Regions from separate parts of the Brevibacillus borstelensis genome, predicted to be linked through region 2. Evidence: riboswitches for the same ligand, from Rfam matches in the RefSeq annotation. Region 2 holds a riboswitch; the other holds the start of a gene.
What was found. A riboswitch is a leader RNA that binds a small molecule or an ion and turns the genes downstream of it on or off. The one in region 2 is predicted to bind FMN.
Positions count from the first base shown of each region.

Region 1: another riboswitch for FMN. It lies ahead of V5G20_RS22465 (ECF transporter S component); the one in region 2 lies ahead of ribD (bifunctional diaminohydroxyphosphoribosylaminopyrimidine deaminase/5-amino-6-(5-phosphoribosylamino)uracil reductase RibD).

Region 1 is NZ_CP144922.1:4,677,725-4,693,048, forward strand. It holds gene V5G20_RS22420 (complex I NDUFA9 subunit family protein) at 1-514, shown strand, start outside; gene V5G20_RS22425 (DinB family protein) at 681-1,535, opposite strand; gene V5G20_RS22430 (cob(I)yrinic acid a,c-diamide adenosyltransferase) at 1,935-2,483, opposite strand; partial or broken gene V5G20_RS22435 (class I SAM-dependent methyltransferase) at 2,603-3,361, opposite strand; gene V5G20_RS22440 (M42 family metallopeptidase) at 3,374-4,426, opposite strand; gene bcp (thioredoxin-dependent thiol peroxidase) at 4,484-4,957, opposite strand; gene V5G20_RS22450 (winged helix-turn-helix domain-containing protein) at 5,136-5,756, shown strand; gene V5G20_RS22455 (HAD family hydrolase) at 5,894-6,538, shown strand; gene proS (proline--tRNA ligase) at 6,628-8,094, opposite strand; gene V5G20_RS22465 (ECF transporter S component) at 8,414-9,019, opposite strand; FMN riboswitch at 9,281-9,433, opposite strand; gene V5G20_RS22470 (ABC transporter permease) at 9,696-10,493, opposite strand; gene V5G20_RS22475 (ABC transporter permease) at 10,500-11,294, opposite strand; gene V5G20_RS22480 (ATP-binding cassette domain-containing protein) at 11,287-12,297, opposite strand; gene V5G20_RS22485 (PP2C family serine/threonine-protein phosphatase) at 12,403-13,287, opposite strand; gene V5G20_RS22490 (glutamate-1-semialdehyde 2,1-aminomutase) at 13,486-14,772, shown strand; gene V5G20_RS22495 (hypothetical protein) at 15,015-15,155, shown strand.
Region 2 is NZ_CP144922.1:1,401,021-1,416,344, reverse strand. It holds gene V5G20_RS06540 (M23 family metallopeptidase) at 1-56, shown strand, start outside; gene V5G20_RS06535 (TetR/AcrR family transcriptional regulator) at 242-868, shown strand; gene V5G20_RS06530 (aldehyde dehydrogenase family protein) at 874-2,403, shown strand; gene V5G20_RS06525 (Ger(x)C family spore germination protein) at 2,419-3,549, opposite strand; gene V5G20_RS06520 (GerAB/ArcD/ProY family transporter) at 3,546-4,634, opposite strand; gene V5G20_RS06515 (spore germination protein) at 4,638-6,149, opposite strand; gene ribE (6,7-dimethyl-8-ribityllumazine synthase) at 6,285-6,749, opposite strand; gene V5G20_RS06505 (bifunctional 3,4-dihydroxy-2-butanone-4-phosphate synthase/GTP cyclohydrolase II) at 6,756-7,958, opposite strand; gene V5G20_RS06500 (riboflavin synthase) at 7,972-8,631, opposite strand; gene ribD (bifunctional diaminohydroxyphosphoribosylaminopyrimidine deaminase/5-amino-6-(5-phosphoribosylamino)uracil reductase RibD) at 8,646-9,791, opposite strand; FMN riboswitch at 9,896-10,046, opposite strand; FMN riboswitch at 10,232-10,382, opposite strand; gene V5G20_RS06490 (NAD(P)/FAD-dependent oxidoreductase) at 10,468-11,556, opposite strand; gene yunB (sporulation protein YunB) at 11,735-12,454, opposite strand; partial or broken gene V5G20_RS06480 (pyridoxal-phosphate-dependent aminotransferase family protein) at 12,513-13,374, opposite strand; gene V5G20_RS06475 (TRAP transporter large permease) at 13,532-14,806, opposite strand; gene V5G20_RS06470 (TRAP transporter small permease) at 14,806-15,312, opposite strand.

The DNA of each region.
Region 1 (15,324 bases), 2.3 Mb from region 2:
CAAATACGAAGCAGAACAGCTCGTGAAGGGCAGCGGCATCCCTTACGTCATTTTCCGTCCCTCCGTGATCTTCGGTCCGGGAGATGAATTCGTCAACATGCTGGCCGATCTTGTCCGTATGCCTGTGACCCCCGTGATTGGAGACGGCTCCTATCTCCTGCAGCCCGTTGCCAGCCAGACAGTAGCAGATGTATTTGTCCAGGCTCTCTCCCGAGAATCTGCTGTCGGACGAATTTTCGAGACGGGCGGACCGGAACCAGTCTCCTATGGAGCGATTCTCGACGCTATTGGCGAAGCCATCGGCAAGCGCAAAGTACGGAAAGTGCATATTCCGCTGGGATTGATGAAGCCGGTCATTAATCTGATGGAAGGTTTCTCCTTCTTCCCGATCACCAATACCCAACTGACGATGCTGCTGGAAGGAAACGCATGCTCGGATACGGAATCGCTGTACGACATATTTGACACAGAGAAAATTCCTTTTTTGCAAGGAATCAAAGCGTACTTGCGCTAAAATGTTAGCGGAATATCAACGGAGATGTTCAAACCTCCTTCCCGCCCGAGAAGACATAAAATACGGCCGGCCACCCCGAACTAAACCGAGGGCAGGCTGGCCATCGTGCTCCTCTCCCCTTTTCAAGATCTCTAACCGCTTTTGGTTCCTTTCATTACCTGGCCTTTTATACTCCATGAACCTTCCGGGTTTCAAGAATTTGCCCGATATGATGCAAAGCATGTCCCATGAGCGGCTCGATCCGCTGGCGAACGGATACGATGTGTCCCGATGACAGAGAGACCGTTCTGTCCATCGCGTCGGGCAGGTGCTTCAACAGGCCGCCGATATGAGAGCGGATCGCGCAAAACAGCTCGACCTCCGCTTGTATGCTGCGATGGGCATAATCCAATCCGGCCGCCCATACGTCAGGGTCGTAAGCATTCCCGTGAAATACCCTCCCTGGCTCCGCCAGAGCGAACTTCACCATCGCCAGCGAGGTTGCGTCCGAGTCTACCATATGTAAAACGATTTGGCGAATCGACCATTTTCCGGGAGCACGGGACAAGTCAAGCTGCTGATCGTTCAGTCCCTCCAGCGCTTTCTTCAGACGAGTCGGGGCTTCGTCGTAAAAGGCTATGATCTGCCCGTCACTCAGATTCCGCCCGCCCCAGAATGTGATCACATAGCCTTCCGGATCAGTCACACTGAGACGTTCCCAGCCCCATTCCGTTTCTACCCATTCCGCATTGTGCTGCTTTTGAGCCAGTACCCGATCGCGATATTCATAAAATGACGAAGGTGCGGAAAGATAGAAGCTCTGTCCAAGGATTGGCTGGTCAAACACTTCCGTCAAATACAAAGAAAGGTCTTTTTGCTCTGTTCCCGCCAGTAAAATCCGCTCACCGCCAGGGGCAATCAAAAATGTCAGCTGCTGCTCTCCCTCCACCTGCTCAACGTCAAATCCCATCAATCTGCGGTAAAATTCCAACTGTTCAGTAAATTTATTCGTCCGCAAGCACTTGTCCGCTTTCTGAAACATACGAATCCCTCCTTTTCAAAAATGGATTGCCTCGGGAAATGTCTGGTTCCCTTTCATGGCTTTAGAAAAGGGATGCAAGCTGCTCTGGATTAGAGAGCAGCCTCATCGGAATTTGCATCGGAATATACGTTACAAGCATGCTGCGACGTCCATCATTTTTGTATCGGACTAGAGCAGAACGCTGCCCGAAAAGCAAGCCGGAATCGGAACCCCGGCGCAAAAGCTTGGTTCAGAAGTCTGGATCGGGAGCCTGGTTCAAAAGCTTCGGTCGAAGCCTACTTCGGAAACCCGGTCGAAAGTATAGTTGAAGTATGGTCAAAAGCATGGTTCGAAAACTGGTTCAGAAGCCCGGACTGGAAGCCCGCATTGAAAGCCTGGACAGGTACACGCCGCCCTTCTCTATTCGTGCAATTGAAGCTCTTCATGCCCTGTCTCGCGATTGACATACCTCGCCACGACAAATAAATAATCGGACAAGCGATTCAAATATTTCACGACAGCGGCGTTTACCTCTTCCTGGTTTGCGACCATTACTGCCTTGCGCTCAGCCCTGCGGACTACGGTGCGGGCTATGTGAAACGCGGCGGCAGCCGGATGCCCGCCCGGCAAAATAAAGTTGGTCAGTTGAGGCAAAGCAGCGTCAAGCTTGTCGATTTCCCCTTCCAAAAAGAGTACATCCTCTTCCTGGATCGGCCATCCCACCTGTTTTCCCACAGGGGTGGCAAGCTCCGCTCCAATGTGAAACAGCTTGGTTTGAATGACGTGAAAAACTTGACGAAGTTCCTTCCATTCGTCCCCGGCAGGCAGGAGAGAAAGTGCAAGGCCAATGCTTGAATTGGCTTCGTCACATGTTCCGTACGCTTCTACGCGATCCGCAAACTTCGGGACGCGAACGCCAAACACCAGTGACGTTTCGCCCTTGTCCCCTGACTTTGTATAAATTTTCACCGTCAGTCCCCCATTCTTCTTATTTCCCCGGAAATCGACACGGGGACATCCCGCTTGCGCTTTATCCATTCGCTCCCTTGAAAGCAGTTCGGTCGCTTGAAAGAAGTTCGCTCCCTTGAAAGCAGTTCGGCGACTACTATCAATTCGCTGCTGGAAGAATCGAACGGCTTTTTGTCAAAGGAGCCGTAACGCTGCGTCACCTTGAACCCATTGAGCCGAAGCAAATGGTGCAGCTCGGCGGGGAAGATGTAGCGCAGCGTAAATCGCCCGACAACTCTTTCGGTCACGACACCGTCCGGTGAAGTCCGTTCATAAGTCCGAGTCACCTCGGATAGCTGCTGGAAATGGTCGTAGCGTGTGTAGTCCCACATTGCAACCTCTTCTCCCGTTTCCAATCGGAAAGTGCCGCGGAGCGACATCTTTTCGCTCTCCTCATACAAATGGCTGATTTTGGGCACAAACACATTAAAAACCAGCTTTCCTCCAGGTGCCAGGTGCTTTCGGATGCAAGCCAGCGCCTTCATCTGCTCCTGGATATGCAGCAGATGCAAAAAGGAGCGAAACGGGATCATAATCAGTGAAAACGTCTTTTGCAGATCAAAGGAGCGCATGTCTCCCTGGATCAGCCGAAGGCGATCCGCTACACCGTGTTTTTCCGCCTTTTCCTGCGCTCGCTTCAGCATCTCGGACGACAAATCCAGCCCGGTGACGGACAAACCCGCTTCTGCCATCGGTATGCTGGTACGGCCAGTCCCGCATGCCAGATCCAGCACCTCGCCACCTGCATGACGAGCCATATCGAGGTAAAACTCCACGTCACCTGCCATGCCGCGCTGTGTCAAGTCGTAGTAGTCGGCCCAGCGGTACATATCACTCATAGCAAAGTCCTCCTATGCTTGCAGCTCTTCAGACTGGATGTAGGCCAGGACCAGTTTTCCCGTATTCTCCAGCGCCTCTTTGTGTGTTCTTTCATGGGAGTGAGAAGCGTCCACGCCCGGACCGATCAGGCCGTGAACGATGTCGTATCCGGCTCTCAGCGCCGCGCTGGCGTCCGAGCCGTAATACGGATAAATATCGACCTGGTAGTTGAGACCCTGCTCCTCGGCCAGGCGCACCAAATGCTTGCGCAAGCCGTAATGGTAAGGGCCGGAGGAATCCTTGGCACAGATGGACACGCAGTATTCATCTGTCGTCTGTCCGTCTCCGATCGCCCCCATGTCGACAGCCAGATATTCGACCACTTGTGCCGGAACGCTGGAATTGCCGCCATAACCGATTTCCTCGTTGTTGCTGATCAGGAAATGCGTCGTATACGGAAGCTCGATGCCGCTTTCTCCGATATGCTTGAGCACCCCGAACAAAATCGCTACGCTCGCCTTGTCGTCGATATGGCGCGATTTGATAAAGCCGCTCTCGGTAACTGTTACACGCGGGTCAAAGGAGACAAAATTGCCTACGCTGATGCCAAGCGCAGCCACGTCTTCCTTTGTTTTTACTTTCTCGTCCAGCCTGACTTCCATGTTGCTTTCGTTGCGCTCCATTTTGCCAGCTTCCCGGCCATACACATGTACAGATGCCTTGGTCGACAAAATGGTGCCGGTAACAAGTCGGCCGCTGTCTGTCTCAATCGTGCAGTGCTCCCCCTCAATGGCATTGAATTCAAAGCCGCCGATCAAAGCGAGCTTCAGCCGGCCATTGCTCTTGATTTCCTTTACCATCGCGCCCAAGGTATCGACGTGAGCCGTCAGCAGACGATGCTTTTCCTTGTTTTTGCCCGGCAGCGTCGCCAGTACCGCTCCTTTGTTGGTTTTTACATAGTTGACGCCCAGTCGATCGAGCTCGTCTGCCACCCAGGACATCACCTTGCCCGTATTTCCCGATGGGCTTGGCGTGTTGGCCAGTTGGCAAAACGTTTCTACCATATATGCAGTGGACAAAGTCATTATTTGTTCCCCCATTGATTTATTGGTTGTCCCCCGTTCTCTCCATTGAGGAACGGATTACGGCCTGTGCAGCTCTTCCCGGATAAACGCGAGCACCTCCTGGACGTGCCCTTTTACCTTAACCTTGGGCCAGACCTTGGCGATGTTTCCTTCCGCATCGATGACAAAGGTCGTCCGCTCGATGCCCATGTACTCGCGCCCGTACATCTTTTTCAAGACCCATACGCCATATGCTTCCGCGATCTGATGGTCGGTGTCGGCCAGCAGCGGAAAGGGCAGTTCGTGTTTGGCGACGAACTTGTCATGGGATTTCACATCGTCGGGGCTAATGCCCAGTACGACCGTATTCAGCTTGGCAAAATCGGGATGATAATCCCGGAAATCGCATGCTTCTGTCGTACATCCCGGCGTCATGTCCTTTGGATAAAAATAGAGCACCACATTTTTCCCGCGAAAATCAGCCAGAGAAAGCTCCTGACCGTTGCTCGCCTTGAGGGTAAAATCTGGTGCAGCTTGTCCTGCAGCGACCATTTTTGATCCCGTCCTTCCACTAAAAACTGCTTTTCATTTGGTCTCATTTTACCACAAGCTTACAGCTACTTCATCCGCTTGCACGTTGCGCTTTTGCACAGAAAACGATAATATGGATGGATAGTAATGATAAAGAAATATAAAATTTGCGTAGGTAGCTGGATGGTGAAGAATGGCGATGAAAGAATTTTTTAACGTAACAGACCCGGAAGCCCTCAAATCCCTTGCTATACCAGAACGTGTAAAGATTTTGGAATTGTTTGAGGATCTTGAGCCCCGTACAGCCAAGCAGATTGCAACCGAGCTGGGGGAAAACGCCGCCCGTCTTCACTATCATGTGAAAGAACTTGTGCGCGTAGGCTTGTTGCAGCAGGTAGACACGAGAGTAAAAGGCTCGATCGTGGAAAAGTACTACGAGCCTGTAGCCAAAGTCATTCAGGTGAAGCTGCGGCTGATGATCGAGGAAAACGCACAGCAGCTGAGCGATATCATGTTTACCCCTTTCCGCACGACGGAAAAGGATCTGGTGCGTACGCTCAACCGGTTTGTAGCCAGCGACGTGGATGTGCGCAAGGAGTACAAGGATACGTTCGCTTACAACCTGACTGAATTTTATTTAAGCCAAGAAGAAAGAAATGAATTGGTTGCCGAGATTAGCGACCTTCTCCAAAAGTACAAAGGACTGAAAAATGAAAACGGACGACGGAAGTTTAAGTTCTTTGATGTCTTGTTTCCCGTTACTCCTCCTGACCCGAGTGAAGACGACGAGGACGACGACTTTGAAGACAACGAGGCATGAAAGAACTCATCTTCGCATAAGACTGAACGAACAATCAGAAATCGCAGCAGTATGCTGAAGCTGACCAGTATGCAAAAACAACCATGAAAACCATCCGCTGTGATGGTTTTCTCCATTTTTGACCAAGGAGGCTTACGATGCGCACCATTCTATTCGATTTCGACGGGACCGTAGCCGATACGCTGCCGATGATCTTCAATTCCTTCCGTTCTACCTTTCAGCACTTTCTTCAGCGCCACTACACGGATCAGGAGATCGTCGCGATGTTTGGCCCGCCTGAGATGGGGATTCTGGAAAACATGATTGCCAGCGAGCAATTGGCGGATGCCGTGACCCATTTTTACGACTTCTACGCAGCCGAGCATCGGCGCGTGTCCAATCCGCCGGAAATGATCCGGCTGCTCGACCGCTTGCAGCAAGCCGGCATTTCGATGGGGATTGTCACAGGAAAGGGCAGACGAAGCGCAGATATCTCTCTGAAAGAGTGGGGGCTTGCCCCTTATTTTGATGTGGTGATCGCCGGGGATGAGGTGACAAATCCGAAGCCCGATCCGGAGGGGATTTTGCTTGCGATGGAGCAGCTTGGTGCAACGCCCGAACAGACCATCTACGTCGGCGACAGCAACGCGGATATTATAGCCGGGAAGGCTGCCGGACTGGTGACAGTAGGAGTCACCTGGCTTCCGGTCACGCAAAAAACGGGAGGCTTTCAGCCGGAACCGGATTACGAGTTTACGGATACGGATGCGTTTGCGGAATGGGTATTGGGGCGTCAAAAATAAGACGCCCCCTTTTTCATTTCGTATTTGTTGGTCTAGCTTGGCCGTAAGCGTTCTTTCGTCGGGTTTGATTTTGGCCTGATGGCCTTGCCTTAGTAAGCCCGGGCAAACCAGACCGTGTGCATCGCCTCTTTGCCGCAGCAGATGCATGCGGATTTTTGTGCAGGCGGCTCGAACGGGATGTTGCGGGAGGTGAACTTGGTCTCTTCCTTTACCTTTGCTTCGCAGCCATTGTCGCCGCACCAGCCCGCAAGCACCCAACCCGCGATGCCGTTTTCTTTCTCGGCGGTCTCCGCGTGCTGCTTCAATTCTTCGAGCGTGTTGATCTCCAGATGCGAATGGGCATTGCGGAATTCGACTGCCCGCTGGTACATGTTTTGCTGGATTTCCTCAAGCAGGTTTACGACCGCCTCTACTGCATCCGCAAGCGGAGCCGTGATCTTTTCCCCGGTATCGCGGCGGGCCAGAATGACCTGACCGTTCTCGACATCGCGCGGACCGATTTCCAGACGGATCGGAACGCCGCGCATCTCCCATTCGTTGAATTTCCAGCCGGGAGTCTCCTCGCGCAGGTCAGCCCGGACCCGTACGCCTGCCGCTTTCAACTGATCAAAGAGCGGATCGAATGCTGCCATCACCCTTTCACGCAGCTTTGGCGGTCCAACCGGAATCATCACGACCTGCGTAGGCGCTACACGAGGCGGCAGCGACAGCCCCCGGTCGTCCCCGTGCACCATGATCATCGAGCCGATCAGGCGGGTAGAGGTCCCCCAGGATGTCGTATGCACGTATTTGAATTGATTGTCGCGGTCCAAGTACTTGATCTCGAAGCCCCGCGCAAATTTTTCTCCCAAATAGTGCGAGGTGCCGGCCTGTACGGCCTTGCCGTCCTTCATCATCGCTTCGATGGAGTAGGTGTCGACAGCGCCAGCAAACCTCTCGCTCGGCGTCTTTTGCCCCTTCCAGACCGGGATCGCGAGCAGTTCCTCCACGACCTCGGCGTAAATGTCCAGCATCTGCATCGTTTCCTGACGGGCTTCCTCCTCTGTGGCATGGGCGGTGTGTCCCTCCTGCCACAAAAATTCGGAGGTGCGCAGGAACGGCATCGTCCGCTTTTCCCAGCGGAATACATTTGCCCACTGATTGATGAGTACCGGCAAATCTCTGTAGCTTTGAATCCATTGACTGTACATATGGCCGATCATCGTCTCCGAGGTCGGCCGCAGCGCAAGGCGCTCCTCCAACTGTTCCCCCGCAGCTTCCGTAACCCATGGCAGTTCCGGGTTGAAGCCTTCTACGTGCTCTTTTTCCTTCTGAAAAAAGGATTCGGGAATCAGCATCGGAAAATAGGCATTGCGGTGGCCGGTTTCCTTGAACCGCTTGTCCATCGCCTCCTGGATCCGCTCCCACAGCTCAAATCCGTCCGGCTTGAAAACGATACAGCCGCGCACAGGCGTATAATCCATCAGATCCGCTTTTTTGATCGTGTCGATGTACCAGCGCGAAAAGTCTTCAGACTGCGGCGTGATTTCTTTGACAAATGCTTTTCCTTCTTTCAATGCCCTTCACTCCTTCATGAGCTTCTTTTCAAAAACGCAAAAAACCCCTATCCCAAAAAGGGACGGGGGAAACTCTCCCGCGGTACCACCCTGATTGACCGCTGCTGCCACAAGCATCTGCGATCCGCTCTAACCCGTTAACGGAGGGAATCCGGCATGGCTCGTCGCCAGCAGCTCCAGGATGGGGAGCAGGTGCATTCGTGCATCGACCTTTCAGCCAAGGGCCGACTCTCTGCGCCACATTCGCTACCTGCGGGTCCTTTCACAGCCATTTTCGCCTGTTTCTTGGGCAATATGGTAGCAGACCCGCCGGGCAATGTCAATTTCTTGCATAAAGGCTGAGTCTCGGTGCCAGCTTCACGTAGAGCGGATAAGCGACTACGGAGACCATGATTCCTTTTATCAGGTTAAACGGCACGATGCCGTACAGGATCAAAGACCATACGCTCTCAGCCTGGAATTGCGCGACCAGCTGCTCCAGCGACACCTGATACAAAGCCGCATAGGCGGGCAGCAGGAAGTAGGCGTTGGCTACCGCCATGACAGCCGTCATCAGTACAGTACCGATAGCAAGACCGGCCATGAAGCTCATTTTCCCCTGTTTCATCCGCTGCAGCCAAACCGCTGCGACGATGAAGCTCGCACCCGCCACTACGTTGGCCAGCTCGCCGATCAAAAGGCCGTCCGTATTTTTAAACAGCATGTGCAGCGCATTCTTCATCACTTCGACGATAACGCCTGCCATTGGGCCGTAGAGCAAGGCGCCGATCAATCCGGGCAGCGTACTGAAATCGAGCTTCAAAAACGTAGGCATGAGCGGCACCTGAAATTCCAGGTACTGCAAGACAAATGCGACCGCCGCCAGCATGGGAATCGTCACCAGCCGCTGCGTCGCTTGCGATGTGGGAATCGCGGTTCCTTTCATCTGTACCATCTCCTCATTGGTTTCTTCCTTCTTGAGGAATGGCAACAGCATACACCCGGACGTGCCCGCGTTCGGTCCTTGCACAGCAAAAAGCCCTGAGAAACAACATCTCCTCAGGGCTTTGGCACACATGCAAAGACAACGAAACAGACCTGTGCTCTTAAAAAAGGGTACGTAAACAGAAGGGCCGAAAAGCGGCACCCAGCCCGTCGTGCAATACCCATGCACAAGCAAACAAGCACGCACAGCGTACGTACTGTCGTCATCCTTCTCCCATCCAGACTGTACTGTCGGCTCTGGATTTGCACCAGATCCTGCACTCCGGAAGCTTTCGCATCGCGGAGGCTCGCGGGCTTACGCGCTTTTGGCGCGATCACCGCCGGTCGGGAATTTCACCCTGCCCCGAAGGAATGTATGTGATTTTACATGGATATTATACAGTGCCGCACTCGGATTTGACAATGCTGGAAGTGTTCCCTGCTATGGTCGTTGCGAATCTCCTGCGTAGCTCCCATCGCTTTTGGGAAACCTGCCGCAAATTTCGGCTATCATTTGCGGAGCAAACATGATCAGCCAGGGGAACATAGCGAGGTAGAAAGAAAGCAATTTTTCCCAATACGACAAAAGCATGCAAAAACCCTCCCCCAAGACGGAGGAGGGTCAGGCAGCAAGCCGATTACGACCCTGCTCCGCTGTATTTGCGCACACCCCAGTTCCAGACGACCAGTCCGATGCTGAAAAAGACGATTCCCACGACGGGAGTAAACGCCGCATACGCGTACCACGTTTCCTTGCGGAGAAAATACGCCGCCGGATACACGCCGACAAAGGCAAAGGGCAGCACGTACGTGAGCACAAACCGGATTACCTTGTTGTACACGTCGACCGGGTAACGCCCATACTGCTGAATATTCCAGATCATCGGCGAAATCCCTGTCCGGGAATCGGAGAAAAAGCTGATGGCCGCAATGGCCGTGTAGACCCCGCCATAGATCAGCATGCCGCTGACGACGAGACCGACAAACAGGAACGGGTCGTACCACGTAAAGGACAAATCCAGCTGAATAGCCGCATAGCCCATAATGATCAAACCGGTGATGACGCCAAAAATCCGGTCCGGTGCGATCGACTCAAGACAGACCTGTGCGAGATTGTGCAGCGGCCTGGTCAGGACGCGGTCCATCTCTCCGCGAATAATGTACCGCTCGTTGAAATCCCAGAAGCCGAAAAACATCGAAAACAGCGCGTACGGGATGAGGAAAAAGCCGTAAATGAAAATAATCTCGTCGCGCGTCCAGTCATTGAGCAGCGGCACGTGCTGAAAGACGACGACGATAAACACGAGGTTGATCAGCTCATTGATCAGATTGGACACGAGCTCCCCGAAAAAATCAGTCCGGTACGCGAGACGCGTTTTGAAATACTGTCCCAAATAAGTGGCAAAAATGCCCAAGACATGCTTGATTTCACCCATTGCTTCTTATCCTCCCTGCACGACCAGCTTGGTCTGGGCTCTGCGCCACAAGACGAAGATCGGGATGAGAATGACCGCGACCCAAATCGCCTGGAATCCGATCATTTGCCACGCGCGGGACGCCGGTATAGCCCCGGTGAAGATGACGCTGGGATAATAGTTGATCGCCTGAAACGGCAGATATCCCATCAGCGTCTGGGCCCAGCCGGGGAAAAAGCTGATCGGCAGCACCAGGCCGGAAAGAAGGTCGACGACTACCCGCTTGGCCCGCATCATCCCGTCATTGCGGAAGAGGAAAAAGGTAACGAGACCGGTCAACAGATTCAACTGCGTGTTGATGACAAACGCGAACATCAGGCTGAGCAGATACATGCCCCACGCTTCGGGCGTGCTCGGGAATTGAAACGGAATGAACAGGCTGATCAGGAAAATGCCCGGCGCGGCGAAAAACAGCATGCGGAAAATCCCTTCGCCGAATGCCTGCGCCGTCTTGACCGAGAGATAATTGTAGGGGCGGATCATCTCGATCGCCACTTTTCCCTCCCGGACCTCCTGCGCCATCTCCATGTCGATGTTATTGAAATAAAACGCCCGCGACATCCAGGCGATGGCGACATACGCCGTCATCTGCTCTACCGAAAGACCGCCGAGCTGCTGCTGTCCGCCGTAAATCGCCCCCCAGAGGAAGTAGTACGCCCCGATGTTGATCGCGTAGATGATGATGCCGCTGTAGTAGTTGACGCGATACGCCAGCAAGGTCAGAAAGCGGATGCGGATCAGTTCCAGGTAAAGCTTACCCATGGCTGACTACCTCGATGTCTGTAGAGTAGATATTGCGGACGATGTCCTCCGTGCTCGCTTCCATAATTTTGACGTCGCTGATGTCAAACGAGGCCATCACGGTGGACAGGACGAACGGCAGCATTTCCTGGCTGCGCGACACTTTTACGCGCAAAGCAAAGTCGTTTTCCCGAATGATCTCACAGGGCAGCTCGCCGAGGACCGTCCGCAGCTCTTCGGCTGACGTCCGCTTTTTGAACTGAAAGGCCACTTCCGTCCCATTTCCCCATTTTTCCTTCAGGTTTTCGAGCAGCCCGTCAAAAATAAGCTTGCCTTTGTCCATGACCAGCACTCTTTTGCACAGCGCTTCGATGTCGGTCACATCATGTGTGGTCAACAGAATCGTCATATGCTCGGTATCGTTTAAATTTCGCAAAAACTCGCGAATCTTTTGCTTTACGAGTACGTCCAGACCGACCGTAGGTTCATCCAGAAACAGCAGGCGAGGCTTGTGGATCAGCGCCGCCGCCACCTCACAGCGCATCCGCTGGCCGAGGCTCAGCTTGCGTACAGGCTGGCTGACGAACGAACCGATGTCGAGCTCCTCGATCAAACGGTCGAGCCAGCGCTGTCCTTCATGCTCTTCGACCTTGTAGACGCTTTTCAGCAGACGGAAGGACTCCAGCGGGGACAGGTCCCACCAAAGCTGCGAGCGCTGGCCAAACACGACGCCGATGGAGCGCACGTAGTCCTCCCGCTGTTTTTGCGGGACAAAGCCGTTGATGACGATCTCCCCGCCGCTCGGGTTCAGGATGCCCGTCAGCATTTTGATCGTGGTCGACTTCCCTGCCCCATTTTCTCCGATCAGGGCGAACATTTCCCCTTCTTCTACGGAAAAGGACAGGTCGTCGACCGCTTTGACCGTCTTGTATTCCCTGCTGAACAGGTCGCGAAACGCGCCTCCCAGACCGGCGCGGGCTTGATGAATGCGAAACTCCTTTTGCAAATGGTTGACTTGAATCATGATTAACCGCCCTTTTGTCGCTTTTGAGTAGGATTCCACTGCTTAGTGTATATGAGCAGGCTGATTTCTGCAAAAATCAATGTGCTGCCAACTGCAACCTTCAATCTAAAGCCTTGGAAGACCATACGGCTCAGTCGCAGGCTCGTTCTCGGGAAGGCAAATGACGACACCGGTTTTGTCATCGGCAGGCTTGAACCGCGGGTAGGCGATGCACTCCGGATCGCTTTTCTCCAACTGGACCAGTTCATCTGTATACGCCTGCAGCCCTTTTTCCAGGATGGGACAGACCGTTTTCTCCCAACCGATGCTCCCTTCTCCGCGCGCGGCCGGCCAGAACAGTCCATCTGTCAGCAGGAGCACTGCCTTCAGGCCGATCCGGTTGATCCTCCCGTACTCCAGAAAGTCTCCGCTGAGCGGCTCGCCGTTCAGCACGCCGTATCCTCCCGGCGTATTTGCCTGATAGCGGTTGTGAACGAGGATGTCGCGAACGCTTTCAATCAGTTCAGCCCTTGTGCTTAAGCCTTGGCGAATGCCTTCTTCCCACTTTTCCATCGCGGCTGCTTCCAGGTGATTTACCTGCAGATGAGTCAGGACGCGGATCGAATCGTCGGCATACACGGCAAAGATCATGCAGTCTCCCGTCTGGGCATAGTGAAGGTGTGTCCCATCGAGCTTCACTACGGCGGCGGCTGCACCCCACAAAGCTTCCTTTTGGCTCAAATCGATTTCTTCGGAGATCATATAATCCCGAAGGCGCTCGTTGGCTGCGAGCAGTACAGACGGCAAATCGGCGTCTTTTCCGACAGCCGCCAGATGATCGTGAACGATCCGGGCCGCCATTGCCCCTCCACTCTGCCCGGTCCTGGTGACAAACGGCACCAAAGACGAAACACCGTCAATCACGGCAAATATCTGCTGAGCCGTGTTTATCAAAAAACGATCCTCATTATTGCCGCTGTAACCGGGTATGGACAACGCTTCGACGTTCATTCGCCCTCTTCCCTTCCGCTCTTGTTTTTACAATCCGTCCAAGCCGGAACAAGTCGTTATCAAAGGCTGGCTTGGAAGCTGACAGGCTGAATTGTATCACTTTTCCAAATACGGTTCCAGCTGCAGCTCTGCCGATTACGCCAACCTTCAAGTGTGATAAGATGAGGATGGACTTATGGACGAAAAGAGGGAATGAACATGAACCGCGAAAAATCTGCCCGCCTGCATGAACAGGCGATGGACGTCATCCTCGGCGGGGTAAACAGCCCCTCCCGCTCTTTCAAAGCTGTCGGCGGCGGCGCTCCTGTCACGATGGAACGCGCGCAGGGAGCCTATTTTTGGGATGTCGACGGAAACCGCTACATAGATTACCTGGCTGCATACGGTCCGATCATCACGGGCCACGCCCACCCGCATATCACAAAAGCTATCTCGGAAGCGGCTGCAAACGGGACGCTGTACGGGACCCCTACTCCTTGGGAAATCAAATTTGCGACGATGATTCGCGAAGCCATCCCGTCGATGGAACGGATTCGCTTCAACAACTCCGGGACGGAAGCGGTGATGACCTGCATCCGCGTGGCTCGTGCCTATACAGGCAGAGTCAAGGTAATCAAGTTTGCCGGCTGCTATCACGGCCACTCCGATCTCGTGCTGGTCGCTGCGGGTTCCGGTCCATCCACACTGGGCATTCCCGACAGTGCGGGCATCCCGCAAAGCATCGCGAGCGAAGTGATTACCGTACCGTTCAACGACACGGAGGCGTTCAGAGAGGCGATCCGCGTCTGGGGAGCGGAGACGGCGTGCGTGCTCGTCGAACCGATCGTCGGCAATTTCGGGATCGTCCCGCCGAAACCGGGCTTTTTGGAAAGCGTAAACGAGATCGCCCACGAGGCAGGTGCGCTCGTGGTTTACGATGAAGTGATCACGGCCTTCCGCTTCTGCTACGGCGGCGCGCAAAACCTGCTCGGCGTTGAGCCGGACTTGACGGCTCTGGGAAAAATCATCGGCGGCGGACTGCCTATCGGCGCTTACGGCGGGCGACGCGAGATCATGGAGCAGGTGGCACCGCTCGGCCCTGCTTACCAGGCCGGGACGATGGCCGGTAATCCTGCCTCGATACGCGCCGGTATCGCCTGCCTGGAGGTACTTAAGCAGCCAGGCGTATACGAGGAATTCGAACGCCTCGGAGCCTTGCTTGAGGCAGGAATTCGGAAATCGGCAGACGCCCACGGCATCAAGGTGCAGGTCAACCGCGTAAAAGGAGCGCTCGCCGTATACTTTACGGACCATCCGGTATATGACTACGATACGGCCCAGGCGGCAGATGGCGAACTGTTTGCCCGATTCTTCCGGCTCATGCTGGATGAAGGCATCTGCCTGGCACCATCCAAGTACGAAGCGTGGTTTGTCACGACCGCCCATACAGAAGCGGATATTCGGGACACGATCGCGGCTGTGGATCGCTCGTTTGCCAAGCTCTAAGATCGTAGATGTTGCTGTCGCAGCATGCGGTTCAACCCCGTATCATACAACGCAGCGGTGCCAGCGGGAATAGGCAGGTGCCGGAGAGAATAGCCCGATGCTTGCGGGAATAGCCCGGTACTTGCGAAATAGCCCGATCTTGGTTGTATAGGTCTCCTGCCGGGGAAGATTTTCCTGAACGAAAACCGCAGCTTCCTCCACATACTAAGCGGGACAGCATACCACCGCAGGAGGGATTTTACGTGTCCAAAGGGGAAAAAACCTACCCGCAAGCGCCGGAAAAAACGTTGGACCCCAAAATGAGCTCCAAGATGATGGAAGTCGTCGGCTTTCAAAATCCGCGAAAGACGGAGCACCACAAAACGCAAGACCACGACCGCTAGCATTTCATACCGCAACGCAAAAAGCATGCTCTGCCGCGGAGCATGCTTTTTTCCTTTTGAAAACGCTATATTCCATGAATAAAAATACATTTTTTATCGAGAAAAAACATTTTATTCTAATTAAAACGCTTACATTTACATGATTATCCAAACCCCGATTGTGTACTCC
Region 2 (15,324 bases):
ATCCTTACTTGAAGCGATGGGAGCGGCAGATGTACAGCAAAAAGAAAAAGCGGTGAAGATGAGCGCGGGAATTGCTCTCCCGCGTCTTTTGGCTGCTTGCCAGTATGCAGACACAGCTTGTTCGATTGGTTGGTTCCTCCGTTTTCCAAACTTTCCTTTTACCATTGACACGGACATTTCCCCTACATACAATCAAGATAGAAAAACTGGACGTTCGTCCAAAAAAGTTGGTGCATATCTGATGACTCGTTCTCCCCGTGCACAGGCCAAAGCAGAAGCAAAGCGGGCCCATCTGATCGAACAGGCGACTCGATGTCTCGCCGAAAAAGGCTACGCCTCTGTCTCGCTTCGGGATATCGCCCGAGAATCGGGAGTCTCTCTCGGGATATTGCACTATTACTTTGCCAGCAAGGAAGACCTGCTGCTCTCCGTTATTTCCGGTTACAAGGAACGTTTTTTACAAGAGCTGGAGGAAGATCTCATCTTGGGTCCTGTCACCGGGTGGCAGACGCGCCTGTCTTCGCTTTTGCGCAAGGTTATGACAGAAGACCGCAACCTCCACCGTCTCTGGTACGACTTACAGGTGCAGGCCATGTACGTCGACGCCTTCCGCCAGCCTGTCCGAGAGATTCGCGAACGGCTTTACACCCTGATCTCGCGGATGCTGGAAAAACTGCTTTCTGAAAAAGGGCAGAACACCCCGCCGCCATCCCAGGAATGGGTACATCTCCTCTACACTGCGCTGGACGGCATGTTCTTCCAGGCCCTGCTGATGGAACCAGAGCAAGCAGACCGAATGATCGCCAAACTGGACAGCGACTTGTCCCGGCTGCTGGCTATGCTTTTCGACTCCCATAAGACGAGGTGAAGCAAATGGGCACTCTCACACTGCGCAATCCGGCTACCGGAGAAGTGATGGGGACACTGCAGGAAAACTCCCCTGAAGAGGTTCACAAGGCCATGGAACGGGCCAGACTGGCATTTGGTCATTGGGGCAGCACGCCTGTTTCCGCGCGGGTTCACTACCTTCGCAACCTCCGCCATTATTTGGTGGAGCATGGCGAAGAACTGGCGAAAAAAATCAGTGAGGCGACCGGCAAAGTGGCATTGGAAGCGTACATGACCGAGATTTTCGTGACCGCAGACACCATCCGCTTCTATGAAAAAAACGCGGAGCGCATGCTGGCCCCCCGCAAAGTGCCGACGCCGATCGCCCTCTCTCCGAAGAAGTCGTCTATTCACTACCAGCCGATGGGCGTTGTCGCCGTCATCTCTCCCTGGAACTATCCGTTTCAACTGTCTGTCGTTCCGGTTCTCTCGGCACTGATTGCGGGGAATACCGTCATTTTGAAGCCTTCCGAGATAACTCCCGGGGTCGGTGTGCTGATCGAGGAGCTGTTTCAGGCTGTCCCTGCCCCGCAGCACATCGTCCAGGTGCTGCACGGAGGCAGACAAGTCGGGCAAGCGCTGGTGGCGGCGCGGCCGGACAAAATCTTTTTCACTGGTTCGGTAGCCACAGGGAAAAAGATCATGGCACAGGCTGCGGAGCATTTGATCCCGGTAGAATTGGAGCTCGGCGGCAAAGACCCGATGATCGTGCTGGAGGACGCCCATCTCGAACGGGCGGCAAACGGCGCTGTTTGGGGTGCCTTTACCAACTCCGGGCAGGTTTGCATGTCTGTTGAGCGCGTCTACGTGCATGAACGCGTCTACCCGGAATTCCTTCGCCTGGTCAAAGAAAAAACAGCAGCCCTGCGTCACGGTTTTCCCGATCAGGCCGAAGTCGGCTCGATGACCTCGCCGCAGCAGATTGGCATCGTTCGGCAGCATGTCGAAGAGGCGCTGGCCAAAGGGGCGATTGCAGAGCTCGGCGGGAGCTTTTCCGAGGACGGCATGTTTTTGCCACCTACAATACTGACCGGCGTAACCCATGAGATGAAAATCATGCGGGAGGAGACATTTGGCCCGATCCTGCCCATCATGACCTTTTCCACAGAGGAAGAGGCGATTCGTCTCGCCAATGATACGCCCTACGGCTTGAACGCCTCCGTCTGGTCACAGAACAAAGCAAAGGCAAAAAGAGTCGCACTCCAGCTCGAGAGCGGCAATGTCTGCATCAACGACGTCATTATCAGCTTCGCCAATCCCAACCTTCCGTTCGGCGGTGTCAAACAGAGCGGCATCGGGCGCTATCGCGGCCCTGAAGGCTTGCAAGCCTTTACCCATGCTGTCTCGATCATCCACGACCCCGGGAAGAAGAAACGCGAGATCAACTGGTACCCGTATACGGAGGAGCAGCAGACGCTGTTTGTCGGCTTGACCAAGACGTTGTTTGGCAAGGGACAAACCTGGAACAGCCGAAATCTGCTTGCTGCCTGGCGAGAGTGGAAACGTCTGTTTTAGCTTGCCGCAAAACCGCTAATTCATCGTACCTGTTCCGATAATCTCCACCTTCGCTTTTACCCGAAACTCAGCCTTCTGATACAGCTCAAGACCGATTGATCGGCCCCACTCCCCGCGGTATTTTTGCCGGAAGCTCTCTTCGATACTTGCGGGGTCCCACTTTTTCTTTTGAAGCTTTTTGAGCAGCAATGTGATCTCTTTTTCTATTTCCGCTCCTAACTTTCTGGTGATTTCACTGCGCTCCGAAGGGTCCTCCAGATTTCGCGCACCCGTATACCCGAACAGGATGCCGCGAACCTCGACCGCAACATCCACGACTGGCTTGTTGAGAGCCCCGTTGCTGCGCACCTTTGAATGGGAGCGGATAATATCAAAGACTAGCTGTGACCTTTTTCCGGCAGCGTATTCATCTTCGATTATGAAACTGATGGAGGGAAGATGCCTGCGTCCCTTTACCATCTGTATGAATCGCCCTTCCCTTTGCGAAAGGGTACCAACCATATGCTCTCCCCGAAAAGCCGCAACCCCTGAAATGACGATTTCCCCATCTTCCTTTTTCAAATACGGAAGCTCGGGATCGCTCACCTGATTGGTCAGCATGAAAACAAGGTCGTGAAGCGTGGCAAAGGACGTGAACGCCGTCTCCTCTCTGGGACGCAAAAGATTGTTCAGATACGTATTGATCTCCGGCTTGTTTTCGTACTTGCCTTTGATGACATCCTCCGCCTTGCCACCCACAACAGCCACGACCACATTCTCTCCGACGGCCGGATTCCGGTAGAAATCGAGGATCGTCTCGCGAAGCCCCCATTCGCGGACGAATTTTTCGCCAAACAGGATCACCCTTAATTGGGAAAGCGATATGGTTCGATCCGCCTTGCTAGACAGCATAATCGTCGCTTCGCTCGGGATTTTGCTGACCGCTGCATACAACTGTGTACTTTCCTTTTCTTTCTCCGAGGGTACTGGTACAGAAACGGATACCTTCATATGCTTCTTGTCGACATAGTCGATACCCATGACACCGATCAGGGCCATATCTTCGAGCGTCGGCTTCTCGATCTCGGGAGCGCATCCGCTGCCAGACAGCGCACAAACGGCCAGCAGCGGCCCGAACATCAGCCTTCTCCATCGCGCGCTTTTCACAGCGTGTCTCCTCCCCGCTTTTCCCGAATGGCATGCAATAGCAGAAGCACCAACGGCCAGAGGATGACCCCGTAAGCAAAGTAGATGCTTCCATTTCCATACAATAAAATTTCCATGGGGATCGGAAGCGGACCGCGGACGCTGAAATATACGATTATGGTCGCGATGTACAAGTGCAGGACACTGTTTTTTCTCCTCCACCGGTCTATGCCTTTTTTCGCCATCCACAGATAGCCAGCGCCTGTTGAAAGAACTAAAAACACCCAGAGGCCAATCCCGAGATTCTCCACTCGCTCTATGAAGGACAGCTCCACGGCCTTGAACAGATTCAGAATGGGATAAACGACTTGCGTAACCTGCCATACCGAAAAATAGCTGACACTGGCAATGAGGACGAACACATAGATAGCGCAGACAACCCACAGCCCAATCGATGCGTGCCTGAAGACTTGTTCCTTCTTTTGCACGTAGGGGTAATAAAAAAGGATGAGCTCGTAACCGAGGAAACTGAAGAACCCATTATGGACTCCTGCAACGATCTCCATGACATTTACCTGAAACAGCGGGAAAATATGCATGATGTTCCCTTTTTGAAACCCCCACTGCAGGTAATACAGCATCCAAAAAGTAAAAAAGAAGGTCAAGATGCAAAAACGGGCGATCGCTTTGATCCCCCCGAGAGAAATATAGATCATGACCGAAAGCAAACCCAAGAGCGGATACGTGATTGTCGACGTATTCAGCATGGATGTTTGCACCAGTCTGATATAGCCAGCAGAGATGGACGCCACCATGAGCAAGCCGTAAACAATCAGGACACCGTTCACTGCGTAGCCAAGCCATTTTCCAAGAAGCTTTTCATTGATGACAAACAAAGTGTCGCCAGGGTAACGCCTGCAAAGAGCCACCATGGGAAAAAGCGTCAAGTGCGCTAGGAGGCACATCACTACCGGCATCCACCATTGATCGTATCCAAGCATGCTCAGGCTGTGCGGCAAGGTCAGCAGATTCATGCCCACAATCACGTTGATGATCAAAAACGTGACATGGAACGGATTCAATTTTTCAAGCTTCCCTTTATCCATCGGCTACTCCTCGTCTATGGGAAAAATCTGCTTTTTCTTGGCGTTCGCCATTCCGCTCCGAAATGCGATGAATTTAAATGGAGTACGCAGCAAACTGTTAAAGACATCGCTCCAGACGCGTGGAATACCTGTGCTCATATAAGGCGTACCGAGCGAGGTCAGATTGAGCAAGTGGGCAAACATCAGAGCAAGCATCAACATTTGTCCGTACATCCCCAAGAACCCGGCCGACAGAATAAATCCGTAGCGAACCAGCCGAATGGCATTGCTCATGAGGAAGTTGGGCGGGACAAAGGACAGAAGAGCAGAGACGGACACGAGAACGATCAAGATATTGCTGGCAAGGCCCGCCTGTACGGAGGCGGTCCCGATCACGATACCCCCGACAATACCGATCGTCTGGCCGATTTTGGTCGGCATGCGTATTCCGGCCTCACGGAGAATTTCGATGACAAGCTCGATGATCAGCACCTCGATTACAGGCGGAAACGGCACTCTGTTGCGCGATTCGGATAAAATCGTCAGCAGTGGCGGGGGCAGCATTTCCGGGTGATAGGTTAATACCGAAACATAGCTGGAAGTGAGCAAAACGGTCAGGAAAAGTCCCAGGAAACGGATCATCCGCAGCAGGCTGGCTGTCGACCAGCGGTTGTAAAAATCCTCCGGGCTGCTGAATAACTCCAAAAAAGCAGCGGGACAAATGACCGCTTCCGGACTTCCGCTCAAAATGAGCAAAATGCGCCCATCCAGCAAAGCCGCCGCCGCATTGTCCGGCCGTGTGGTGAGTCCAAACTGGGGAAATGGCGAATAAGGCTTGTCCTCCAGCATCTGCTTCAAAATCGGCATCCCGACAAAGCCGTGATATTCCGTATTTTTAATTCGTTCCTGAACGCGAGTGATATTTTCCGGGTTGGCGATGCCTTCTAGGTACAGGATGGCTACTTTGTTTCTGGATTGAGTCCCGATGCTATGTACCTCGATTTTCAGGTCAGGGTTTGCGATCCGGCGGCGAATCAGCGAGAGATTCACCTCAAGCATTTCCACAAATGAATCCTGCGGACCAAGCACCGTCGATTCCGTCTCCGGCGGGCTGATCGTACGGTGCGGCGCTTTGAATGTATTTACCTGCAGCACCTCGTCCCGCTCGGGAAAGATGAGAATCGTATGTCCACGCAGCAGGTTGTCCGTTATCTTCATTTCCTCATCGGGATTGACCAACTGGCCCAAGGGAAGGGCTCGCACAGGGCGGCGCCCGTCTTCTCGCTGAAGAGGAAGAAGGATGCTCTCGTAAATATTGGACTCATCTACCAAGGTATTCAGAAAGTAAACCTCTACAGGTTCATCGTTCATCGACAGATGGAGAACTGTAAAATCATCCACGTTTTGCATTCGCGCTTGCAGCAAGGCTCGGACCTTGTGTGCAGCCTGTTTTGGGCGCCTTTTCGCAGAATGGCCAGAACCGGGACGTGTCAGTACCTTGTCAGCGTTCTTTCTCCACCACGCTTTTACATCCATGGATCCCGCCCCCTGTGCACAGGAAAATCCTTCTTACTTTGCCCATCCCTGGTCAAATTATCCAAAAGGAAAGCGGGGACGATGCGCCCTCGCGCCTGCCCCCGCTTTTGCTTTGCCGTATAGGATACCCCTATGTCAAGCAAATTGCCGGCTCAGATTTGCCATTTCGATGGCTGCCGAAGCCGCTTCCCAACCTTTGTTGCCTGCCTTGGTCCCCGCTCGTTCGATCGCCTGCTCGATCGAGTCGGTTGTGAGTACGCCAAAGATAACGGGAATCCCCGTATTCAGCGAGACCGATGCTACCCCTTTGGCGCATTCGCTGCACACGTAATCAAAGTGCGGAGTGGAACCGCGGATGACCGCTCCCAGGGTCACGACTGCATCGTACTTTCCGGACTCCGCCATCTTTTTGGCGATCAGCGGGATTTCAAATGCCCCCGGCACCCAGGCAACCTCTACCGCGTCTTCCTCGACACCGTGCCGCTTCAATGCATCGAGAGCGCCACCGACGAGCTTGCTGACAATCAGCTCGTTAAATCTCCCTGCGACAATCCCGACACGCAAGCCAGTTCCGATCAAATTTCCTTCCCAATGTTTCATGATCCTTCACTCCCCTGCAAACTGGAGCAGATGGCCCAGTTTGTCCTGTTTTGTGTGCAAATACTTTTCATTTTCGGGATGCTCCGGCATTTGCAGCGGAACCCTTTCGGCGACCTGCATTCCATAGCCGGAAAGGCCGCGAATTTTGCGCGGATTGTTCGTCATCAGCCGCATCTGCTTTACGCCCAGATTGAGCAGAATTTGCGCCCCGATCCCGTAATCGCGAAGATCAGCGGGAAAACCGAGCTTTTTGTTGGCTTCCACTGTATCATAGCCCTGCTCTTGCAGCCGGTAAGCCTTCAGCTTGTTGATCAGTCCGATGCCCCTGCCCTCCTGGCGCATGTAGAGAACGATGCCTCGGCCCTCGGCCTCGATCATGCGCAGGGCAGCATGCAATTGCGGGCCGCAATCGCAGCGATGCGAACCGAATATGTCCCCGGTCAGGCACTCCGAATGGACCCTTACCAGGACGGGCTTGCTGCTGTCAATCTCTCCTTTTACAATCGCCACATGCTCCTTGCCGTCCAGTTCATTGGTGTAGGCGACAATGCGAAAATCCCCGAAGGCGGAAGGCAGCTTGGCCTCTGCTTCGCGCTTTACCAATCTTTCATGCTGCATGCGGTACTCGATCAGGTCGGCAATCGTGATCAGCTTCAGCTCAAACCGCTTGGCGATCTCGATCAACTGCGGAAGGCGAGCCATTGTCCCGTCCTCGTTCATGATTTCGCAGATGACGCCAGCCGGCTTCGCTCCGGCCAGCCTGGCCAGGTCGACTGCTGCCTCGGTATGTCCTGCGCGCCTCAGCACGCCTCCTGCTTTGGCGATTAAGGGGAAAATATGTCCCGGACGGCGAAAATCGTCTGCGCCTTTGCTCTCGTCCAGCATGGATTGCACCGTATGGGAGCGCTCATGCGCAGAAATGCCTGTATGCGTCCCAGTTTCATCGATAGAGACCGTGAAGGCAGTGCCTTGGCGATCCGTATTTGCTTCCACCATGGGAGCCAGCTTCAAGCGTTCCGCATGCTCTTGTGTGACAGGGACGCAGATCAAACCGCGTCCGTGCATTGCCATAAAATTGATCATCTCCGGCGTTGCCGCTTCGGCCAGGCAAACGAAATCGCCTTCATTCTCCCGATCCTCGTCATCCACGACGATGACAGGACGGCCGCTTCGCAAAGCCTCAATCGCCTCTTCAATGGTATGAAACATCGTTGTTCCCTCCTTAAGCGAAGCCGTGTTCCTGCAAAAAAGCCAGGTTCAGGCCTGCTGGTGCTTTCTGTTGTTCGCCCGGAGTCCTGCCGCCAAGCAGCCTCTCCACGTATTTGGCGATCACATCCGTCTCCAGATTGACCGGATCGCCGACCTGTTTTTCCAGCAGATTGGTCTGCTTGAGCGTATGCGGAATGATCGAAACGGACAGGCTCTCCTCGTCAACGGCCACTACGGTCAAACTGATGCCGTCTACAGTGATCGAGCCGCGCGGCACTACGTAGCGAAGCAGGTGCGGTTTCGCCTGGATCGCAAGTCTCACCGCATTGCTGTCCGTTTTTTTGGAGAGGATTTTTCCTGTGCCGTCTACGTGGCCCAAGACCAGATGGCCGCCGAGACGATCTCCGAGCTGCAGCGCCCGCTCCAGGTTGACACGCATCCCCGGCTTCAGGCTGGACAGGGCCGTCACCCGCCACGTTTCCGGCATGACATCTGCCTGAAAGCGGCTCGCGGAAAACGAGGTGACCGTCAGACAAACGCCGTTGACAGCGATGCTGTCACCCAGGCGAACATCCTCCAAAACGGCCGCGGCCCGTATCGTCAGCTTGCTGGACCGCTCGGTGACCGCAATGGAATCTACTGTACCTACTTCTTCAATCAATCCGGTAAACACGGCTTCCCCTCCTATCATTTGCAGCCCGCATTCCTGCGCGTTTCGCTATTGCTGGCTCCATCCGGCCATACCGGATAGCCGGTAATGCAAAGATCGCTTCCTCCGATCGGCTCGACATCCACGTCCGCCAGAGAGATGGCTTCCCCCATATGAGCTGCGCCCAGTCCCCCGTAGGGAGCAGGCGCCCCCTGTCCGCCGATCAGCTTGTAGGAGAGAAAATGCACGACCTTTTGAATGGCCCGTGCCTGCAAAAAAGAGCCGTTGACCGCCGCTCCGCCTTCGACAAACAGAGAAGTGATCCCTCTTTCCCCCAGCACCGCAAGCACCTGCTCGACTGTTACGCGCCCTTCCAGTCTCACAATCTCGGCCCCGTGGCTCTCGAGCTCTTTTTGCCTGCCGATGGGTGCGTCATCCGCTGTGAAAACGAGCGTCGGCGCCTTGCCGTCCCGTATCACGCGGGCTTCCGAAGGGGTCCGCAGCTGGTTGTCGAGAATGACACGAAGCGGCTGCTTTCCCCTGGCTATTCCCTGTTGGCGGGCCGTGAGCTCAGGGTCGTCCGCGAGCACTGTCTGAACCCCAACCAAAATAGCATCGTGCTCTCGCCGTAGCTGATGGACCCGCTGGCGGGCCTCTTCACCCGTAATCCAGCGGCTGTGCCCCGTATGCGTAGCGATTTTCCCATCCAGCGAAGCTGCCGTTTTGACGGTCACAAACGGTGTTTTCGTCGTGATGAAATGGAAAAAGACTTCGTTTGCCTTCTTCGCCTGTGCTTCTCCCACTCCCACTGTTACTTCCACACCCGCCTGTCTGAGGCGAGCGATTCCTGTACCGGCGACAAGCGGATTCGGGTCCGCCACTGCAACCACTACTCGCTTGATGCCGGCTTCAATGATCGCATTCACACAAGGAGGGGTTCTCCCATGATGACTGCAAGGTTCCAATGTGACGTAAAGCACGGCATCTTTCGCATGCTCACCAGCCATCCGCAGTGCATGCACCTCGGCATGTGGTTCACCCGCTTTTACGTGAGCGCCCATCCCCACGACTGCTCCGTCCCGGACGACAACGGCTCCCACTACCGGATTGGGACTGGTTTGTCCTCTTGTCGCCCTCGCCAAGTCCAGTGCCAACGCCATATACGACAAGTCATTTCCTGACATGAGTTCCTCTCCTCCCCAATGAAAAATGCCCTCGAAGCACGCTTCAGGGCATTGGGAAAGAAGCCTCTCGTTTTTCTGTTTTTTCACAGAGAAACGAAGGCCACATGCACCTTCTCCCATCCGGACTGTAACCGTCGGCCTTGGATTTTCACCAAGTCAGTCGCTCATGGCTTCAGCCATGGGCGAGTCGCGGGCTCAGACGCTGCTTTCGTCATTACCGCCGGTCAGGAATTTCACCCTGCCCTGAAGGTCATCTATTCATTTGCTGCCGAGCCGCCAGCCCGCAATCACGAGCCAGGAGACTACCAAGGCATGTCTCCTACTTCCTGTCGCGCGAGTCGCCATCACCCTTTCCCAATAAAAAATGCCCTTGAACAAGTTTCAGGGCATAGAAGAAGAAGCCTTTGGTGCTCGGTTTTTTAAACAAAGCCAAAGACTATAGCCACCTTCTCCCATCCGGACTTTACCGTCGGCCTTGGATTTTCACCAAGTCAGTCGCTCACGAAATATCTTTCATGGGCGAGTCGCGGGCTCGGACGTGCGTTCGTCATCACCGCCGGTCGGGAATTTCACCCTACCCTGAAGGTTGGATATTCAGTTGCTTGCATTATAACACGTTTTTTTACAAGCACTACACTTTTTTATTGGAAGTCGGCAGTTTCCCTCCTGTCGGCAACTACCGCTTTGTCATCCATGGTCGCAAGGCAAAAGCAAGCCAGCGCAAAGCATTGAAAGATTTGCCCTGCAAAATGCTCTCTCCCCACCTGCTTCCCAAGACAGGGACGATTCTGTCCAAATCCTCATTGTCCAGCCTCTCCACTGCCCTGCGTAAAACCAGTGAATTCTCGTAACTGCGCCGTAAAGGCTGCGTCAATTCTTCATAAGCGCCCTTGCCGCATATATCATACGCTGCATATATGCCTGTCAACAGCGCCGTGAATTGGCCAAATCCCAAGAAGGGCATCAGTGCGCCAAAGCAGTTTCCGACAAAAAACGTATTGCCAATCCTCGCCCTGCGGCAGATGCCGATCGGGTATCCGGTCACATGAAAGTGACTGGTAATCCTGAGCGGCTGACGCAGGTCCCGGCAAACCCGCTCGTAAAATAAACCCCAGCGCTCGTCGACATCAAGCCGGTCATTCTCTGGATAGTCGGGGTAGGCCATGACCAGGTTCGCTTCCGTGTCCGAAAGCGGGAGCAAATAGCCGTATCCCTTTTCCATATAGCTGTAATCCAGCCATGCACAAGGCGTGTACCTGTCAAAGTCTCCGGTTACCATTGCACCTTTTAGCGACACGGTCAGGTCTGTCCGGAAGTTATGCATTTTCCTTGTGTACTCCCCGTCTCCTGTGGCGACTACTACGTGCGTGTACTCCATCAGCAATTCCTCGTATGTCGCTTTGGACCGGTACTGGATGGCACTTTTTACCTGCCGGCCGAGCTGCCTTTCAAAAGCGTGCTCATGTCTGCCGCGGTAATTGATAAATCCCAGACTTCCTTCGATTTCCGCCTTTTGGCTCTGCGAGAACACCAGCAGCCTTTGGATGCTCGCAGTCGGCTTGAGGTAAATGCCGTTTTTCTCCGCGAAAAAGGCAACCGGATCCGTAATCGGCTTTTGCAAAATGGAGAGCATGGATTCAGCGTTCACAAAGCGGTCGCCTAACCGCTCCCTCACTTCGAAAACGGCGGGCGATATTCCGTGTTTTTCAAGTGTGATCGCGCAGGCCAAGCCTGACAGACCGGCGCCCATAATCGCAACCTTCACGCTTTCATCATCCGTTCGTCTGTTTTCCTAACATTCTTGACGAACCGACACCTTTTATTCCCTCTATCAGTTTCCTCCCTGGAATCTTCCTCCTCCATGTTTTGGAAATGCCCAAACGAGCACTCCCCGAAGCAACGGGAACGTGCTCGTTTTTGTAGCAGCCGCCTGTTTGGCTCTTTTACGGCTGCCTGGATACGTCTTCCGGTCTGGGCACATCCGGCTTTCCTTCCGGATTGTTGTACAAGTACTGAGGCACATCGCCAATGATCAGCGAATGGGTAATGGGAATCTTCGTCGTGATCGTCTTCTGGTCGGTGGCAAAAGGAATCACGATGCGCAAGTCCACTTCAACAAAAATGTAGACGGTTGCCAGGACCATATTGATGCCGGCCTCGGTCAATTCCGTCTCCAGCTTCGTCTTGACAGATCCGATCGGCACAAACGTCACCGGCAGATCCGGACCCATTTGCGCCAAAAAACTGCTGCCTGTCGCCAGCCCCAAAGGGATATAGCGGTCTACCTTTTCCTCTTCAAACTCCCTCAGCCGGTTCTGTACGCGGGAGGTGGTCTCCCCTACGATCCGGGCATACTCCTTGAAGTTGAACTGGTACGCCTGGATTCTCCCCTGATTGTCTTTTTCAATTTTGACGATCTGGTTGAAATCTACCCCTTGCTGGGCAATCCGCTTGGTGACCGCATCTGTAATCGCTTGTTTGGCCAACTGCTCGGCTTTTTGGGTTGCGAGAATCTTCAGCGTCGGTTCCAGGCGTTTTTCGATAAAAAACAAAAATTGAATGCTCATCGCCAAAAAAATGACCAGTGCGATAAAAAACGCTTTCGAACGAGAAAGCGGGTTCCTCCACCGCCGACGGGGTCGAAACACGGCCACGCCCGTCACCTCCCAGTTGGTACATCCTATGGCTGGGAGGCGCAAAAAATACGTAACCAAAAAGGAGTTATGACGGAATTTCGTATACATCCAGCGCGGCTTGCAGAGCTTCTCCGCGATGAACCTTCGCTCCCATGCGGATCAGCACCGCCTCAAGACCTGCCAACACGTGCAGGACATTCTTTTTCCGGCAACTGAAGCCCATCGTGCCGATGCGCCAGCATGCCCAGGTCAAAGTAGTTGCTGCGAATCCTCCGCTCTGACGGCTCAGAGAGATTCCCCGCCAGCCCGCGCTCCACGCTTTTTCTTTCCTGGATAATTCGCTCAGCCCGCTCATTGTAGGTGATCGGAGCCATTCCAGCGGGAACGGACAAGCACTTTTGCGTTCCGCCGACGACCGCATCGAGCATCCACCCGTCCGTATCGACAGGCGATCCCCCGAGCGTAGCCACAGCGTCTACCACGAGCAGCGCCTCCCGCTCTCGGCACGCATGTCCGACCCGGGCTAGCGGCTGCATGCAGCCGGTCGAGGTTTCGCCGTGCACGATCGCTACAATTTTCGGGCGGACGCGGTCCATTTCCCTGATGATCTTCTCTTCATCAAACACTTCGCCCCACGGCGCTTCCATGGTGTGCACCTCCGCACCTGAACGCTGGGCAATCTCCGTCAGAAGATGGCCAAATCGACCGTAGATGGGAACGAGCACTTTGTCGCCCGGTTCGATCAGGCTGCACAGCACGGCCTCAAGCCCCGAGCGGGAAGTCCCGTCGATCGGATACGCCCACTGATTGCGAGTGCAGAACAATTCTCGCAGCATTTCCATCACGCGATTCATCATATCGGTAAATTCGGGATCAAACTGCCCCAGTACAGGAGTTGCCATAACCCTCAATACCCGCGGGTCTACCTCAACCGGACCCGGAGTCATGATCGTGCGAAGCGACGGGTTTACTTCCTTCCATCTGCTCACTTGTTTACCCTCCTCGGCTTTTCTATTGTTCCTATTGTTTTTCGTTTTGCCGTCTGTTTCCCCTGCATAGCAAAAACCCTCTGAACCAATAAGGTACAGAGGATTTCTGCTCGTTCTATTTCACGCCGTCGATAAACCCGAGCGACAGCCACGGGAAGACAGCGAGCAGCACAATGAACAAAACCATGATAACCGCATACGGCGCGGCGCCCCGAACGATTGTGGATATCGGCGACGACGGGTCTACGCCTTTGAGCACGAACAGGTTGAGTCCGACCGGCGGCGTAATCAACGCCAGCTCCATGTTGACGACCATGATGATGGCAAACCAGATCGGGTCGAATCCCAGCGCTGTGATGATCGGATACAGGATCGGCAGCGTAATGACGAGAATGGATACCGTCTCCAAAAAGCAGCCCAGAACGAGCAGCAGGATATTGATGAGAATGAAGACGACCCATTTGGAAACAGGCAGGCTTGTCGCCATTTCGGTCATGGCCTGCGGGATTTGCAGCGATGTCAGGATAAAGCCGAACAGCATCGCCCCCACGATGATAAACAAAATCATCGCATTGGTTGCCACCGTCGAGAGCAATATTTTCTTGATGTTGTCCCAGGACAGGCTGCGATACACGAGTCCGGCTACGAGTGCGCTGAAGACGACACCGGCAGCAGCGGCTTCTGTCGGGGTAAAGATACCGGAGTAGATGCCGCCGATGATCAGTACCGGCATCATCAGCCCCCATATCGCTTTGCGTGTCCCTTGCCAGCGCTCTGCCCAGGTCGCTGGCGCCTCCTTGATGTGCCGCATTTTCCAGGAGGCGTATCCCATGAAGATCAGCAGCAGCAAGATCCCCGGAAGGACACCGGCGATGAACAGCTTTCCGACAGATTCGCCAGTGACTGAGCCGTAAATGATCATCGGCACGCTCGGCGGAATCAGGATACCCAAGGTTCCTCCCGCAGCGAGCAGGCCAAGCACCGCCTTTTTGTCATACCCGCGCGCCGTCATCTCGGGGATCGCCACCATCCCGATCGTGACCGCAGTCGCTACGCTGGAGCCGGAGATCGCAGCAAAAATTCCGCAGCACACCAGCGTCGCCAGGGCCAAGCCCCCGGGCAAATGACGCAGCCAGCGGCTTGCCATCTCATACAGCTCCTTGCCGACTCCGCTGAACAAAAGAATTTGACTCATCAGCACGTACATCGGCAAGGCGCTCATCGTAAAATCATCCAATGCCTTGTAGGCAATGATAGGGACTTGAGAAAGCCCGAGAGCCCCTCCGTTGAACCAGTACATGCCGATTGCCGCCAGTACCGCGAGAGTGAAGGCGACCGGCACCCCTACCAGCATCAGCGAGGCCATTCCTCCCGCAAAAAACAATCCCATTACGCCTCGCCTCCTTCCTGTCCGCGAATGTAGTCAACCAGTTGCAAGAGGAAGGCGAGACCGAGCAGCACGCCGCCGATGGGCAGCAGCATTTCCGGAATGTACATCGGGATTTGAAGCAGGGAAGCGGAGGTGAATCCCAGCTCCATCGACTGTTGGACATGCTCCCAGCTCAAATAGCAAAACACCAGGCTGAACAAAAGACCGATCAGGGCCGATGCGATCAGCATCCAGCGGCGCACGGACGCAGATACGTTGTGCAGCAGCAGGTCCACCTTGATATGGGCGTCCACCCGAACCGCGTAAGCCGCTCCGATGAAGCAGCTTCCCATGATTGCATAAATGGTAAGCTCGGTTGCCCAAATCGTCGGCGCGTTAAAAAGAGAGCGGGAGACGATCTCGTAAAAGGTCATCCCCGTTGCCAATACGATAAAGATACCGGCGATCACTCCGCCGAACTTGATCAAACTGTCGATCCAGCCATACAACACTTGAAAAAATTTCATGAAAACGTCCCC